One region of the Cupriavidus sp. FW305-3-2-15-C-LB2 genome, then DNA from elsewhere that is predicted to be linked to it. Evidence: predicted binding sites of a transcription regulator. Region 1 holds the regulator's gene; the other holds the start of a gene.
The links. The regulator sigma-54, encoded in region 1, starts transcription at its own class of promoters, with help from an activator protein. The targets are predictions, from matches to a motif close to TGGCANGNAANCTGCTTT.
Positions count from the first base shown of each region.

Region 2: the regulator sigma-54 is predicted to act here: its motif matches at 2,251-2,268, upstream of AC3WRR_RS11730 (ammonium transporter).

Region 1 covers NZ_JBYSZW010000048.1:36,683-43,614, reverse strand. Annotated here, with positions in the region: gene AC3WRR_RS27630 (LON peptidase substrate-binding domain-containing protein) at 1-336, opposite strand, end outside; gene rapZ (RNase adapter RapZ) at 428-1,312, opposite strand; gene AC3WRR_RS27620 (PsiF family protein) at 1,431-1,823, opposite strand; gene hprK (HPr(Ser) kinase/phosphatase) at 1,986-2,957, opposite strand; gene ptsN (PTS IIA-like nitrogen regulatory protein PtsN) at 3,039-3,494, opposite strand; gene hpf (ribosome hibernation-promoting factor, HPF/YfiA family) at 3,951-4,301, opposite strand; gene AC3WRR_RS27600 (RNA polymerase factor sigma-54) at 4,350-5,831, opposite strand; gene lptB (LPS export ABC transporter ATP-binding protein) at 5,965-6,765, opposite strand; gene lptA (lipopolysaccharide transport periplasmic protein LptA) at 6,834-6,932, opposite strand, start outside.
Region 2 covers NZ_JBYSZW010000012.1:107,596-114,527, forward strand. Annotated here, with positions in the region: gene AC3WRR_RS11725 (mechanosensitive ion channel family protein) at 1-803, opposite strand, end outside; gene AC3WRR_RS11730 (ammonium transporter) at 1,017-2,219, opposite strand; gene AC3WRR_RS11735 (HU family DNA-binding protein) at 2,729-3,010, shown strand; gene AC3WRR_RS11740 (acyl-CoA thioesterase) at 3,221-3,706, shown strand; gene AC3WRR_RS11745 (CreA family protein) at 3,717-4,199, shown strand; gene AC3WRR_RS11750 (acid phosphatase) at 4,232-5,074, opposite strand; gene AC3WRR_RS11755 (class I adenylate-forming enzyme family protein) at 5,122-6,870, opposite strand.

The DNA.
Region 1 (6,932 bases):
GATATGGAAGCGCTCGCGGCCGCGCGCACGGATCAAGAGCACGCCCAGCTGTTCCATGTTGCAGTCGACGATCTCCGCCAGGCAGCCGATCAGTTCCGGCACGGTGGGCTGGTCCGGCCGGGCCACTTCCTCGCCGCTTTCGATCAGGCAAACGCCGAAGGGAGTGTTGTCGCGCAGGCAGTTGCGCACCATGTCGACATAGCGCGCCTCGAACACGCGCAATGGCAGCCGTCCACCGGGAAACAGCACGGTGTGCAACGGGAACAGCGGCAGGTTGTCGAGCGTCCGCGGCGGATCTTCTGATGCCGTGGGACGGTAGAGGTCGGTCGAGGACATGCAGTGCCAGCTTGGGTATCGCGCAGCAATGGGCCAGCCGGCCAACGCGGCGCGCAGATGCCAATGATGCCAGTGGGCAGTCCCGCCTGCGTCAGCCCGCCGGTGCGAGCTCTCGGTGTCTCACCAGCACATTACCATGCGCCCGGAAGTAGTTGGCAAGCCTTTCCGCAATATAGACCGAGCGATGCTGGCCGCCGGTGCAGCCGATCGCCACGGTCAGGTAGCTGCGGTTGTCGGCAATGAAACTCGGCAGCCACTTTTCCACGTAGGCGCGGATATCCTCGGCCATCGCCAGCACCATTGGCTGGGCCTGCAGGAAGTCGATCACCGGCGTGTCGCGCCCCGTCAGCGGGCGCAAGGCCAGGTCGTAATAGGGGTTGGGCAGCGAGCGCACGTCGAACACCATGTCCGCATCGCTGGGCACGCCGTGCTTGAAGCCGAATGACTCGAATAGCAGCGTCAGCCGCTGGCTGTCGTCGCGGATCAGCTCCTTGATCCAGCTGCGCAGCGTATTGGTGCGCACATTGCTGGTGTCGATGCGGTGCGCGGCCTCGGCCAGCGGGCTCAGCAGCGCACGCTCCATCTCGATCGCTTCCATCAGCGCGGTGTCGTTGAAGGCGGGTTCACCGCCCGGGCCCGGCACGCCGTCGGTACGGACCGAGAGCGGGTGGCGGCGGCGCGTCTCGGAGTAGCGCTGCACCAGTGCGTCGGTGCTGGCGGTCAGGAACACCACCTCGACCTGGTGCTCAGCGGCCAGCGCGCGCACGGTGTCGGGCAACTGGTCGAGCGACTCGCGGCTGCGGATGTCAGTGGCGACGCCCAGGTGCGTATAGCCCTGGCTGTCGAGATAGCGGGTCAGTTCCGGGATGAACTGAGCCGGCAGGTTGTCCACGCAGTAGTAGCCTGCGTCTTCGAGCACGTTCAGTGCGACGGACTTGCCGGAACCGGATATGCCGGTGATGAGGATGATGCGCATAGCAACTGAAGCATAGCATCACGTGATGAAGGCGTCATGACACCACGCGCAAAAGCAAACATGGCGAACCTCGCGGTTCGCCATGTTTTTGTCGTCAGCTTGCGGCGCTGGTTGCGGCTCAGGCTGCCTTGGACAGGCATTCCTTCATGTAGGCCTTGTATTCGTCGCCCTTCTTGCCCTTGCCCGACTTGCTGCAGGAGGCCATCTTCTCCTGCTGGGTCTTGGACGCGCCCTTGGACAGGCATTCCTTCATGAACGCCTTGCGTTCGTCGCCCTTCTTGCCGGCGGCTTGCGTATTGCAGGCCTTCATCTTGTCCTGCTGGGCGTTGGCTGCGGGCTTGTCCGGGGTAGCCGGGGTGGCGGGCGTGGCAGGCATGGCCGGCGTTGCCGGTGCGGTGGCCGCCGGCTTGGCTGGCGTCGCGGGGGTTGCCGGCGTGGCGGTGGTCTGTGCAAAAGCGCTGGCGGCGATCATCGGGGTGACCAGCGCGCACATCGCGATCAATTTCTTCATGCTTGCTCTCCTGGGTGTGGAAAACTTCATGGCCGCGCGCCATTGCCGGCGTTGCAGCTTCCGTAACGGGCGCGATGCCCATTACAGCACAAAACGGAGCATGCCTGAAGAACGTTGACGTTCTGCGTCAACGCCGTTGTAAGCAAATGAAAACGCCGGCGCTCAGAGCAAGCGGCCCTGGCCGCGCGATACTGCATCGGCCTGCATCGCGGCGCGCTGCCGGTCCATGAAGTCGCGCAGCGTATCGATGCCGCGCAGGCGCAGGATGGTGTTGCGCACCGCGGCCTCGACCAGCACGGCCAGGTTGCGCCCGGCCGCCACCTGGATCTTGACCATGTGGATCGGCAGGCCCAGCACGTCGAGGTATTGCGAATCGAGCGGCAGCCGCTCGAACTCGCCGTCATTGCGACGCACCAACTGCACCACCAGCTTGATCTTCATCTTCCGGCGCACCGCGGTCTCACCGAAGATGGTCTTGATGTCGAGCAGGCCCAGACCGCGTACTTCAAGCAGGTTCTGCAGCAGCGGCGGGCAGCGGCCTTCAATGAAATCCGGCCCCAGGCGCACGAAGTCCACGGCATCATCGGCCACCAGCCCGTGGCCGCGCGAGATCAGTTCCAGGCCCAGTTCGCTCTTGCCCAGGCCCGATTCGCCCATGATCAGCACGCCCATGCCCAGGATGTCGAGGAATACCCCGTGCATGGTCACGCGCGGCGCGGAGATACGCGACAGGTACAGGCGCAGGTGGTCGATCACCGCGGCCGACGACACCGGCGTGGTGAACAGCGGCGTGGACGAGCGCGTGCAGCGCAGTTCCAGGTCGGGCGGCGGCTCCATGCCGTCGGCGATCACCAGGAAGGGCGGCTCCAGCAGGATCAGCTCGCCCATCTGGCGCTTGCGGGTCTCGTCGTCCAGCCGCTGGTAATAAGTGATCTCGGGCTTGCCGAGCACCTGGATGCGGTTGGGGTGGATCAGATTCAGGTGGCCCACCAGGTCGGCGGCGGAGGTGGCTTCGCGGGCGAACTCCACATCGAAGGCGCGATCCGCACCTTCCAGGCCGGCCACCCACGAGAGTTTGATGTCGGCTGCGTTGTCGTCGAAGATGGACTGGGAGGTGACGCCGGTGAGTTCCATGCGGTATGACTGGTGGGGCGGTTTGCGAAGCGCCTTGGCGCCTGCCCGGTCTGGTGCCGGCCCGCTTGAGGGATCAGGGGATCAGGGATGCCATGCGATCAGCAACTGATGGACGGCATCGGGCGTGGGCAGCGTGGCCAGCCCTTCACGCATGTCGCGGTCGGAAAGCAGTTGCGCGATTTCGGACAGGATTTCCAGGTGCTGCTGCGTAGCCTGTTCGGGCACCAGCAGGAAGATCAGCAGCGATACCGGCTTGCCATCGGGCGATTCGAACGGAATTGGTTCGGCCAGGCGCATGAACGCGGCCAGCGGCTGCTTCAGGCCCTTGATGCGGCCGTGCGGGATTGCCACGCCGGCGCCCAGGCCGGTGGATCCAAGCGACTCGCGCGCGAACAGGTTGTCCGTCACGATGGCGCGCGCCACACCATGGTTGTTCTCGAAGAGGAGCCCGGCCTGCTCGAACACACGCTTCTTGCTGGTGACGCTGACGTCGAGGGTGATGTTGCCGGGTGGCAGCAATTTGGCCAAACGATTCATGGGCGATGCGCAGGATTTCAGTTAGCGGGCGGACCGTTCCGCCGGGCAGTGGGCTGGCTCCGGCCTGCCGTTGGCCTGGCCGGAGGCGTCCGGCCCATTATAGAGCAGCGACTACTCCCGCATTGTGCAGCGCAACGGGGCAAGCCGGTGCAGAAAGATACATGGTGATGCAATGGTGCCTCCGCGGCGGGGAGCCGGTGCACCGGTGCGGGGCACGGCCAGGATTCCCTCTCTTTGTATGGCGCAGCATACACCTTGGCGCAGCGCTTGCGAACACCCTTGCTCATTCGGGTGAAAAGCATCGGCTCCGGCGCCACAGCCGGGCCGCGCCGCCAGTGCGGGCGCGGCATGCCGGCGGCAACCGGGAACGCGAGGGCGCAAAAAAGCCGCGCTTCTTGGCGCGGCTTGCCTGTTCAATCCTGATTCAGCAGCCCGCTGCGGGGCTGCCGGGCACGGTCATTGCTGCATTTGCGCTGCGGCCATCTGGTACTTGACCGCTTCGCGGTCGTGGCCTTGCACGCGATCCTTGTAGCGGATCACCTGACGGTCCAGCTTGTCGACGAGTGCGTCGATCGCTGCATACAGGTCTTCGTGATGCGCTTCGACAAAGATGTCCTTGCCCTTGAGATGTAGATTGATTTCCGCGTACTGACGCCGGTCCTTTTCTTTATGGTTGTCGACAGAGAGCAGCACACTAACGCCAATGACTTGATCGAAATGCCTGACGATTCGCTCCAGCTTCGTTTCCACGTACTCACGCAGAGGGGGCGTGATGTCCAGGTGGTGTCCACTGATCTTGAAGTTCATAGCGCTTCTCCTTCTGAAAGAGCCTCACCAGGCAGGCGGTGGGCTCGGCTACAAAGACTTGCGGAGATTGACTGCGGGGATCTTCAGGGCTTCGCGATACTTGGCAACGGTGCGGCGTGCGACAACGAAGCCTTGTTCGCCCAGCAGTTCGGCAATGCGACTGTCGGAAAGGGGATTCCTCGGGTCTTCGGCTCCTATCAGTTGCTTGATCAAGGCGCGGATGGCCGTTGACGAAGCCGCGCCACCGGTTTCGGTGGACACGTGGCTGCCGAAGAAGTACTTCAGTTCGAAAGTACCCATCGGCGTTGCCATATATTTATTGGTCGTCACCCGGGAGATGGTTGACTCGTGTAAACCCAGTGTATCGGCAATCTCCCGCAAAACCAAGGGGCGCATGGCGATTTCGCCGTGGCTGAAAAAGTTCTTTTGACGCTCGACAATGGCCTGCGAGACACGCAGGATTGTGTCGAACCTCTGCTGGATGTTCTTGATCAGCCAGCGCGCCTCCTGCAGCTTCTGCTGCAGCCCGGCGGTGCCGGACTCACCCTTTGCGCCACGCAGGATTTGCGCATACATGTCATTGATGCGCAGCCTCGGCATCACATCCGGATTGAGCTGCGCGATCCAGCCGCCGCCTCCCTTGCGCACGAACACGTCCGGCACCACGAAGTCCGCCTCCGGGCGGCTGTATGCATGGCCGGGGTAGGGCGCCAGCGAGCGGATCAGTTCGTGTGCGGACTTCAGCGCCGCTTCATCCACCTGCAGCGCCTTCTTCAGCCGCGTGTAGTCGCGTACTGCGAGCAACTCCAGGTGGCTGGTCACGATGTTCAGGGCCAGTTCGCGCTGCGGGTGCGTCAGGCGCCGCAACTGCAGGGCCAGGCACTCGGCGGCGTTGCGCGCGCCCACGCCGGGCGGGTCGAAGCTCTGCAGCAGCGTGAGGATGGCGTGGACCTCCTCGATCTCGAACTCGAGTTCTTCCGGCAACTCCGTGCAGATCTCCTCAAGCGATGCGCTCAGGTAGCCATCGTCGTCGAGCGATTCGATCAGGAAGATGGCCAGGCCCTTGTCGCGCGCCGAGATCTTCAGCGGCGTGAGCTGTTCCATCAGGTACTCGCGCAGCGTGGGCTCGGCTTCGCGCAGCTGCATCGGCGTTTTTTCGTCCTCGTCGCCCTGGGGGCGGCGGGCAAAGTCGTCCAGGCTCCAGTCGCTGCTGCCATAGTCGTCGCCGTTGCCGCTGTCGCCATAGCTGTCGTCGTCAGCCGCGCCGTCGGCGCGGGCCTCGCCATTGCCCTGCGGCTCTGCCGGCGCGGGCGCCGGTGCGCTCTGCAGGTTGACCGAGCCGTCGGCCGCCACGCGCAGCGGGCTTTCGATCCAGTCGTTCTCGCGTTCGAGCAGAGGGTTTTCCGTCAGTGCCTGTTCGACCTCTTGCTGCAGTTCCAGCGTGGAAAGCTGCAGCAGCCGGATCGACTGCTGCAGTTGCGGGGTCAGGGCCAGATGCTGGGAAAGGCGGAGCTGTAGCGACGGTTTCATGCGACCTATTCTATGCGCATCTTTCCGTTGTTGGAACGGAAATTGCTATCGCTTATGCGGTCTGATCGCTGCTGGCTGTGGCAGGCCCACGTGCGCCCGCGAATAGCCTGCCGCTCCATGGCAGGCCGCTGCATCACATGCGGAAGTTCTCGCCCAGGTAGACGCGCCGCACTGCGTCATTGGCGATGATTTCCTCGGGCTGGCCCGCGGCCAGCACCGTGCCTTCGCTGATGATGTAGGCGTGGTCGCAGATGCCGAGCGTCTCGCGCACGTTGTGGTCGGTGATCAGCACGCCGATATTGCGTGCCTTGAGGAAGCTGACGATGCGCTGGATCTCGCCCACGGCGATCGGGTCCACGCCGGCGAAGGGTTCGTCCAGCAGGATGAAGCGCGGCGACGACGCCAGCGCGCGCGCGATTTCCACGCGGCGGCGCTCGCCGCCCGACAGCGACAGCGCCGGGTTGTTGCGCAGGTGCGCGATCTGCAGGTCGTCGAGCAGCGAATCCAGGCGGCGCTCGATCTCGGCCTTGGGCAGCGGCTTGCCGTTGCTCACCTGCAGCTCCAGCACCGCGCGGATGTTCTCTTCGACGTTGAGCTTGCGGAATACCGAGGCTTCCTGCGGCAGGTACGACAGCCCCATGCGCGCGCGCTCGTGGATCGGCAGGCCGCTGATGTGGTCGCCGTCGAGCACGATATCGCCTTCGTCCAGCGCCACCAGGCCCACGATCATGTAGAAGGAGGTGGTCTTGCCCGCGCCGTTGGGCCCGAGCAGGCCGACCACCTCGCCGCTCTTCACGTCGAGCGAGACGTCCTTGACCACCGTGCGCGAGCCATAGCGTTTCTTCAGGTGGCGCACGACCAGCGTGCTGCCGCCGGCAAGGACGGTGGAGGCTTCGACGGAAGGCTTGTCGGCGATGGTTGCGGTATCGGTCATTGGCACAGTCTGGCGTTCAGGCGTTTCTGGCGCCGGCCGCATGCGATGCACGCAGCCGGCGCCAGGCGTCAGGGTTTGTTGGCAGGCGCGGGCGCCGGCTTCAGGTCCAGCGGCGAGCCGCCGCTGCCCGTGGCGCCGGCCTTCTGGTCCTGGCGCGGCGACAGCAC
Region 2 (6,932 bases), on a different contig from region 1:
ACCATCTGCGCCGGCATTGGTGCGGCATAGCCGGCCTGGCCGAAGCTCTCGCGGATGATGCGGTTGGTATCGAAATAGACTTGCCAGTAGTGGTCGTTGTGGCAGTACGGACGCACCGCCAGCACCGGGCCGACCAGCGTGAACTCCAGGATCTCGACATCGACCGGGGGCTCGGCCAGCACGTTGGGGATCTCCGCGATGCGGGCCTTCAGCAGCGCTGCCGCATGGGCGGTGTCGGTGCTGCCGGCAAGCTGCGCTTTCAGTTCCACGCGCCGGTACGGGTTGGCCGTGAAGTTCTGGATGGTATCGCTGAAGATCTTGTTGTTGCCGACCACGGTCTGCACATTGTCCGGTGTGTCGAGCGAGGTCGCGAACAGGCCGATCTCGCGCACCGTGCCGGTCACGCCGCCGATCGTCACGAAGTCTCCCACCTTGAACGGGCGCAGCACCACCAGGAACGCACCGGCAGCGAAGTTCGCCATCAACCCCGACCAGGCCATGCCGATGGCCACGCCAGCGGCGGCGATCAGTGCGGCGAAGGTCGTGGTCTGGATGCCGAAGTAGCCAAGGATGCCGATCACCAGCACCACGTTCAGCGTCACGGTGACGATCGAGCCGACATAGCGCAGCAGCGTGGGATCGACCTTCTGCTTGCCGAGCGCGTTCTGCACCATGCGCACGACAAAGTGGATCAGCCAGCGGCCGATGACCCAGAAGGCAAGGGCTGCCAGGATCTTGACCCCGAATTCTGTCGCGTAGGTGACGACCAGGGCCTTGAGGTTATCGAAGGTAGTGGCATCCATCGGCGTAGTCCTTTCATGTTGGTGTCCGGCCGGCCGCCGGCACAACATCCCCCGATTCAGCCGGCAGCAATGTGCTAGCCCTGCGCGCTGTTGCGGCGCAATACATGGGCACGGCAATTATTGAGACGCCGTACCGGAAGTGCAAGCAAATTATTGTTAAGACAAGCTGCCTTGCGCAGCTTGTCAATTTAAATCAGGACGGCTCGCGCGCCATTACCAGTTGGTTTCCCGTTCCGGCGTTGCCGAAATCCGGTGCAAGGTCAGGTCCGCTCCGTTGAATTCGCCTTCGGCATCGAGCCGGATGCCCACCAGCTTCTTCAGCGCGCCATATACCAGGGTGCCCCCGGCCAGCGCCACCACGATGCCAAGCACGGTGCCGATCGCCTGCGCGCCCAGCGACACACCGCCCAACCCGCCCAGCGTCCTGGCCCCGAAGATGCCCGCGGCAATGCCGCCCCAGGCGCCGCACAGCCCGTGCAGAGGCCACACGCCGAGCACGTCATCGATATGCCATTTGTTCTGCGCCAGCGTGAACATATAGACAAAGAGCGCGCCGGCCACCGCGCCGGTGATCAGCGCGCCGAGCGGGTGCATCAGGTCCGAGCCAGCGCACACCGCCACCAGTCCGGCCAGCGGCCCGTTGTAGGCAAAGCCCGGGTCGTTGCGTCCGGCCGCCCAGGCCGCCAGCGTGCCGCCGGCCATTGCCATCAGCGAGTTGATTGCCACCAGGCCGCTGACCTTGTCGACCGTCTGCGCGCTCATGACGTTGAAGCCGAACCAGCCCACCGCCAGCACCCAGGCGCCTAGCGCCAGGAACGGGATGTTTGAGGGCGGATGGGCGCTGATGCGGCCGTCCTTCTGGTAGCGCCCGCGCCGTGCGCCCAGCAGCAGCACCGCGGGCAGCGCGATCCAGCCGCCCAGCGCATGCACCACCACCGAGCCGGCGAAGTCATGGAATGGCGCGCCGGCCACGCGCGTAATCCAGTCCTGCACACCATAGCGCTGGTTCCAGGCGATGCCTTCGAAGAACGGATAGACAAAACCTACCAGCACGAAGGTGGCGACCAGTTGCGGGTTGAAGCGTGAACGCTCGGCAATACCGCCCGAGATAATCGCAGGAATGGCCGCGGCAAATGTCGCCAGGAAAAAGAACTTGACCAGTTCGTAACCGTTTTTCTGCGCCAGCGTTTCGGCCCCGGACATGAATTGCACGCCGTAGGCAATGGTGTAGCCGATAAAGAAATAGGCGATGGTCGAAACTGCAAAATCGACCAGGATCTTTACCAGTGCGTTGACCTGGTTCTTCTTGCGCACCGTGCCCAGTTCCAGGAAGGCGAAGCCGGCGTGCATGGCCAGCACCATGATGGCGCCTAGCAGGATAAACAGGGCGTCGGTGCCGGTCTTCCAGTCGTCCATAGTGACCTCATGCTCAAAATGGGAGCGTGAGTACGCAAAAAGCATTCCAGCAACGGCCGCATCCTGGTGCCATGTGCACCTTGTCGGGTAAAACCGCACCGGAATGCCGCGCGCAGGCAGGGGCGGGCGCTGCTGGTAGCGTTGCCGCTGGCATCGCCGTGATAGTGCAGATGCGCCAAAATGGCGCGAAACGGCGGCGCGGGCTGAACCGTTATGGTGCGGCGCCCCATTTGTGGGAATCTATCCTATGCTGCTGGTTTGCCCCACGCGCGGGCCGGTCTGGCGTTGCCGCGCTGCGGGACGGCCCGGCAAAGCCGGCTTCTGGCAAGCGGGAAAAGCGTGGAAAATTGCCCGCTAACCGGCCTCAATCAAGGATTTGCGGGTTTTTTTGTCGCATTGGTGCCACTGGGGATTGCTCTACGCGCGACGGGCAGATTAGACTGCGCCGATCGATGGCTTTGCCGCGAGGCACGCACATCGGTGACGACGACCAACAAGGGAAATCAGCCATGAATAAAGGTGAACTGGTATCGGCCATCGCCGCGGAAGCAGAACTGAGCAATGCCGCCGCCGAGCGCGCGCTCAACGCAGCGCTGGACAGTATCAAGAAGGCAGTGGCAAAGGGCGATTCGGTGACGCTGGTGGGCTTTGGCAGCTTCAGCGCCGGCAAACGCGCCGCCCGCACCGGCCGCAATCCGCGCACCGGTGAAACCATCAAGATCCCGGCCGCCAAGACGGTCAAGTTCTCTGCCGGGCAGGGTTTCAAGGACGCGGTGAACAAGAAGAAGTAAGCAGTTTGCGTCCACAGCGTGAAAAGCGGCCTTGCAGGCCGCTTTTTTGTTGCCTGGCACGGCCACGCCTGCCGGTACCGGGCTGCAGCCGGCAACGGCGGGCACGATCCGGGTTAAACTGCCGGCGCCAGCGTTCCGGCGTGCAGTCAGGCAATGCCGCCGTCGCAGGTTCGCCCCAGAAATCCCGCCCCCGCAATCCGTACCCGCATCATGAACGATCTGTCCCACCAGCTTTCCATGACCGTGCTGATGACGCCGGACATGGCCAACTTCTCCGGCAACGTCCACGGCGGCACCATCCTCAAGTACCTGGACATGGTTGCCTATGCGTGCGCCAGCCGCTACGCCGGCCGCTACGTGGTAACGCTGTCGGTCGACCAGGTGGTGTTTCGCCAGCCGATCCACGTGGGCGAGCTGGTGACCTTCCTGGCCTCGGTCAACTTTACCGGCCGCAGCTCGATGGAAATCGGCATCAAGGTGGTGACGGAAAATATCCGCAGCAAGCTGGTGCGCCATACCAACAGCTGCTACTTCACCATGGTGGCCGTGGACGACAACGGCACGCCGGCCGAGGTGCCGCCGCTGGAGCCGCGCGACGAGGTGGAGCGCCAGCGCTTTGCCGCCGCCCAGCAGCGCCGCGCGCTGCGCCAGGAAATGGAAAAGCGCCACGACGACATCAAGTCGTCGGTGACCTGAATACCCCGCCATGAAGCGCTACTGCAATCGCATCCGCACGGTCCTGGCCGTCGTCTGTCTGACGGCCGCCTCGGGCGCCTACGCCGAGGAGATCGGCAGCGTCAGTACCAATTTCCGCATGACCGGCTCCGACAAGGTCGTGATCGAAGCCTATGACGACCCCCAGGTGGACGGCGTGACCTGCTATGTGTCGCGCGCCCGCACGGGCGGCATCAAGGGCCAGCTGGGCATGGCCGAAGACCCGCCGGAGGCATCGATCGCCTGCCGGCAGGTGGCCACGATCGCCTTCAAGGGGCCGATCCGGCAACAGGACAACGTCTTCTCCGAACGCATGTCGATCCTGTTCAAGGCCCTGCATGTCGTGCGCGCGGTCGACCGCAAGCGCAATACGCTGGTGTACCTGACGTACTCCGACCGCATTGTCAGCGGCAGCCCGCAGAACAGCGTCACCGCCGTGCCGGTGCCGGCCGGCACGGTTATCCCGGTGAAGTAACCCTGCGGCAGCCGGCCCCGGCACCTGGTGGATCAGGGAGCCAGCGCCGCGCTCTCCGCCTGGCAGTCGCGCGACGGGCGCGCGCCGCTGGCGCGTGCCGCCGCCACTTCGCGGCGGGCGCGGTCCAGGTCGGCGCGGAAGGTGGGGTCGGCATGCAGCCGCGCCACCGTTGCCGCGGCCATCATGCGGCCCTCGTTGACATCGCTTTGCCAGTGCACGTTGCAGACCACGCGGCTCTGGCCGAACGCGCGCCCGCGCGCCAGGATGTCATTGGCGCGTTCCGGCTCGACCTCAGCCAGGATCAGCGCCCAGGCCCAGCCGATGGCGCTGTGGCCGGACGGGTACGAACCGTCCTTTTCCAGCTTGGCGGTCTCGGCCGGCGTGCACATCTGGGTCTTGTTGGCAACGAAGGGGCGTGTGCGCTTGTAGTGGTCCTTGGCCTTGTAGGTGGACAGGCCGGCATCGACCAGGCTGCGGCGCAGCAGGATGTTCAGGTACGGCGTTTCTTTCTCGCTGACCGGCACGCCCAGCGCGCAGGAGAATGCGCTGGCGGCCTGCGGGAACGTCAACACGGCATCCTCGCCAGCCACTTGCCAGCGCGGTGAACCGCGCAGCGTCCCGGCCTGCCGCGCGGCATCCTCATCCAGCGCCAGCGCTGCCGAGCCCTGCGCCGGCGGCGCGGGCAGCAGCTTCAGGCTGTCCGGGCGCGCGTCGGTAGCCAGGTAGCCGGCAGGCACGCCCGGGCGCAGTTCCGGCACCGCGGACAGGTTGGTGCCGCCGGCGGCGCAGCCAGCCACCAGGGCGGCGAGTGCCACCGCGATAGTTGCCCGCACCGGGGCGGACGGGGAGTGGTCACGCTTTGCTTGTTCCGTCAATTTGTCGTTCCTTGTTGTTCTTGTCGAGTCGGCGCTCCTGCCGCAGCTCAGGTGGCAGCGTCGAACAGCTTGCGCAGGTTCGACTTCAGGATCTTGCCATTGGCATTGCGCGGCAGCATCTCCTGGTAAATCAGGATACGCACCGGCACCTTGAATGCCGCCAGCCGGGTGCGCACGAAATCCTGCAGCTCGGCCTCGCTTGCCTGCATGCCGGGCTTCAGGCTGATCACCGCGGCCGGTTCTTCGCCCAGCGTCTTGTGCGCGAGTCCGACCACCGCGGCATCCATCACCGCGGGATGCTCGTACAGGGTGCTTTCCACCTCGATGCAGTAGATGTTCTCGCCGCCGCGGATCAGCATGTCCTTCATCCGGTCGACGATATAGACGTAGCCTTCCTCATCCAGCCGCGCAATGTCGCCGGTGCGCAGCCAGCCGTCGGCAAAGGTCTGCGCCGTGGCCTCGGGCTTGTTCCAGTAGCCGCGCACGACATTGGCACCGCGCGCCATCAGCTCGCCGGTTGCGCCGGGCGGCAAGGCGCGGCCGTGCCCGTCCACCACCTTCATCTCGCCGATCGGCAGCGCCGGGCCGCTGCTGTCCGGGCGCATCACGTATTCCTCGGCGCTGTGGCTGGTGAAGGTGGACGACGTTTCCGTCATGCCCCAGCCGATGCCGGGAGCGGCCAGCGGGAATACCTCGCCGATGCGCCGCACCAGTTCGGGAGATGCCGGCGCGCCGCCGTAGTTGACGTTCTCCAGCGAGGACAGGTCGAAGCGGCCGCGCTCCGGATGCTCCAGGATCTGCCACGCGATGGTGGGCACGCCGCCGGCCGCGGTGCAGCGCTCGCGCTCGATCAGCTCCATGCCGCGCAGCGCGTCCCAGCGGTGCATCAGCACGATCTTTCCGCCGGTGGCGATGGCGCCGTTGAGCACCGCCATGCAGCCGGTGACATGGAAGAACGGCACCGCCAGCAACATGGCCTTTTGCGGCGCGGCGGGGTCCGGCGCGGGAATCGGCTCGCCCCGGCGCAACAGGTTGCGCATCGGGCTGAAGCTGCTGGCAACCGCCACGTTGGTGGAGTTGCGGTGCGTGCCGAGCGCGCCCTTGGGTTTGCCGGTGGTGCCCGAGGTGTAGAAGATGGTGGCGTCGTCGTCCGGATCGATATCGACCTGCGGCGGCGCCTGGTCTGGCAGCGCGGCCCAGTCAGCCGGGCTGCCGATCACGCTTTCCAGCGGGGCCACGCGCGGCTCGGCCGCGGTGCCGCCGGCACGTGAGGCATAGACGCGTTCCAGCGCCGGGCAGCCCGGCAGGTGTTCCAGGATGCGGTCGAGCCGTTCGGCGTCGACGATCGCCACGCGGCTGCCGGAATCGGCCAGGCCGTACTCCAGCTCGGCCCCGGTCCACCAGGCATTGAGCGGCGTCACGATGGCACCCGCCAGCAGCGCGCCGTAGAACGCCACCGGCCATTCAGGCAGGTTGCGCATGGCTACGGCCACGCGGTCGCCCTTGCGCACGCCATCGCGCACCAGTGCATGGGCGAGGGCGATGGCGGCGCGACGGAAGGCATCGTAGGAGACGCGCTCGTCCTCATAGACCACGAAGGTGCGGTCGGCAAACGCGCGCGTGTTCAGCAACAGCTCGCGCAGCGTGGGCGGTGCGTTCTTCCAGACGGTGGTGGGGATGCCGCGGATCACGCGCGTTTCGGTTTCGAACGGCGCGCCGGGCGCGGTAAGCCGGGCGTGGGCCTCGGCCAGCGACATGACCGGCCAGGTGCCGGCCAACTGCGGATTGCTCGACATGACTGCCTCCCGGAACTGCACTGCAGGTTGAGGGAAATGCAGGAAAGCGGCGGGGGGGGGGG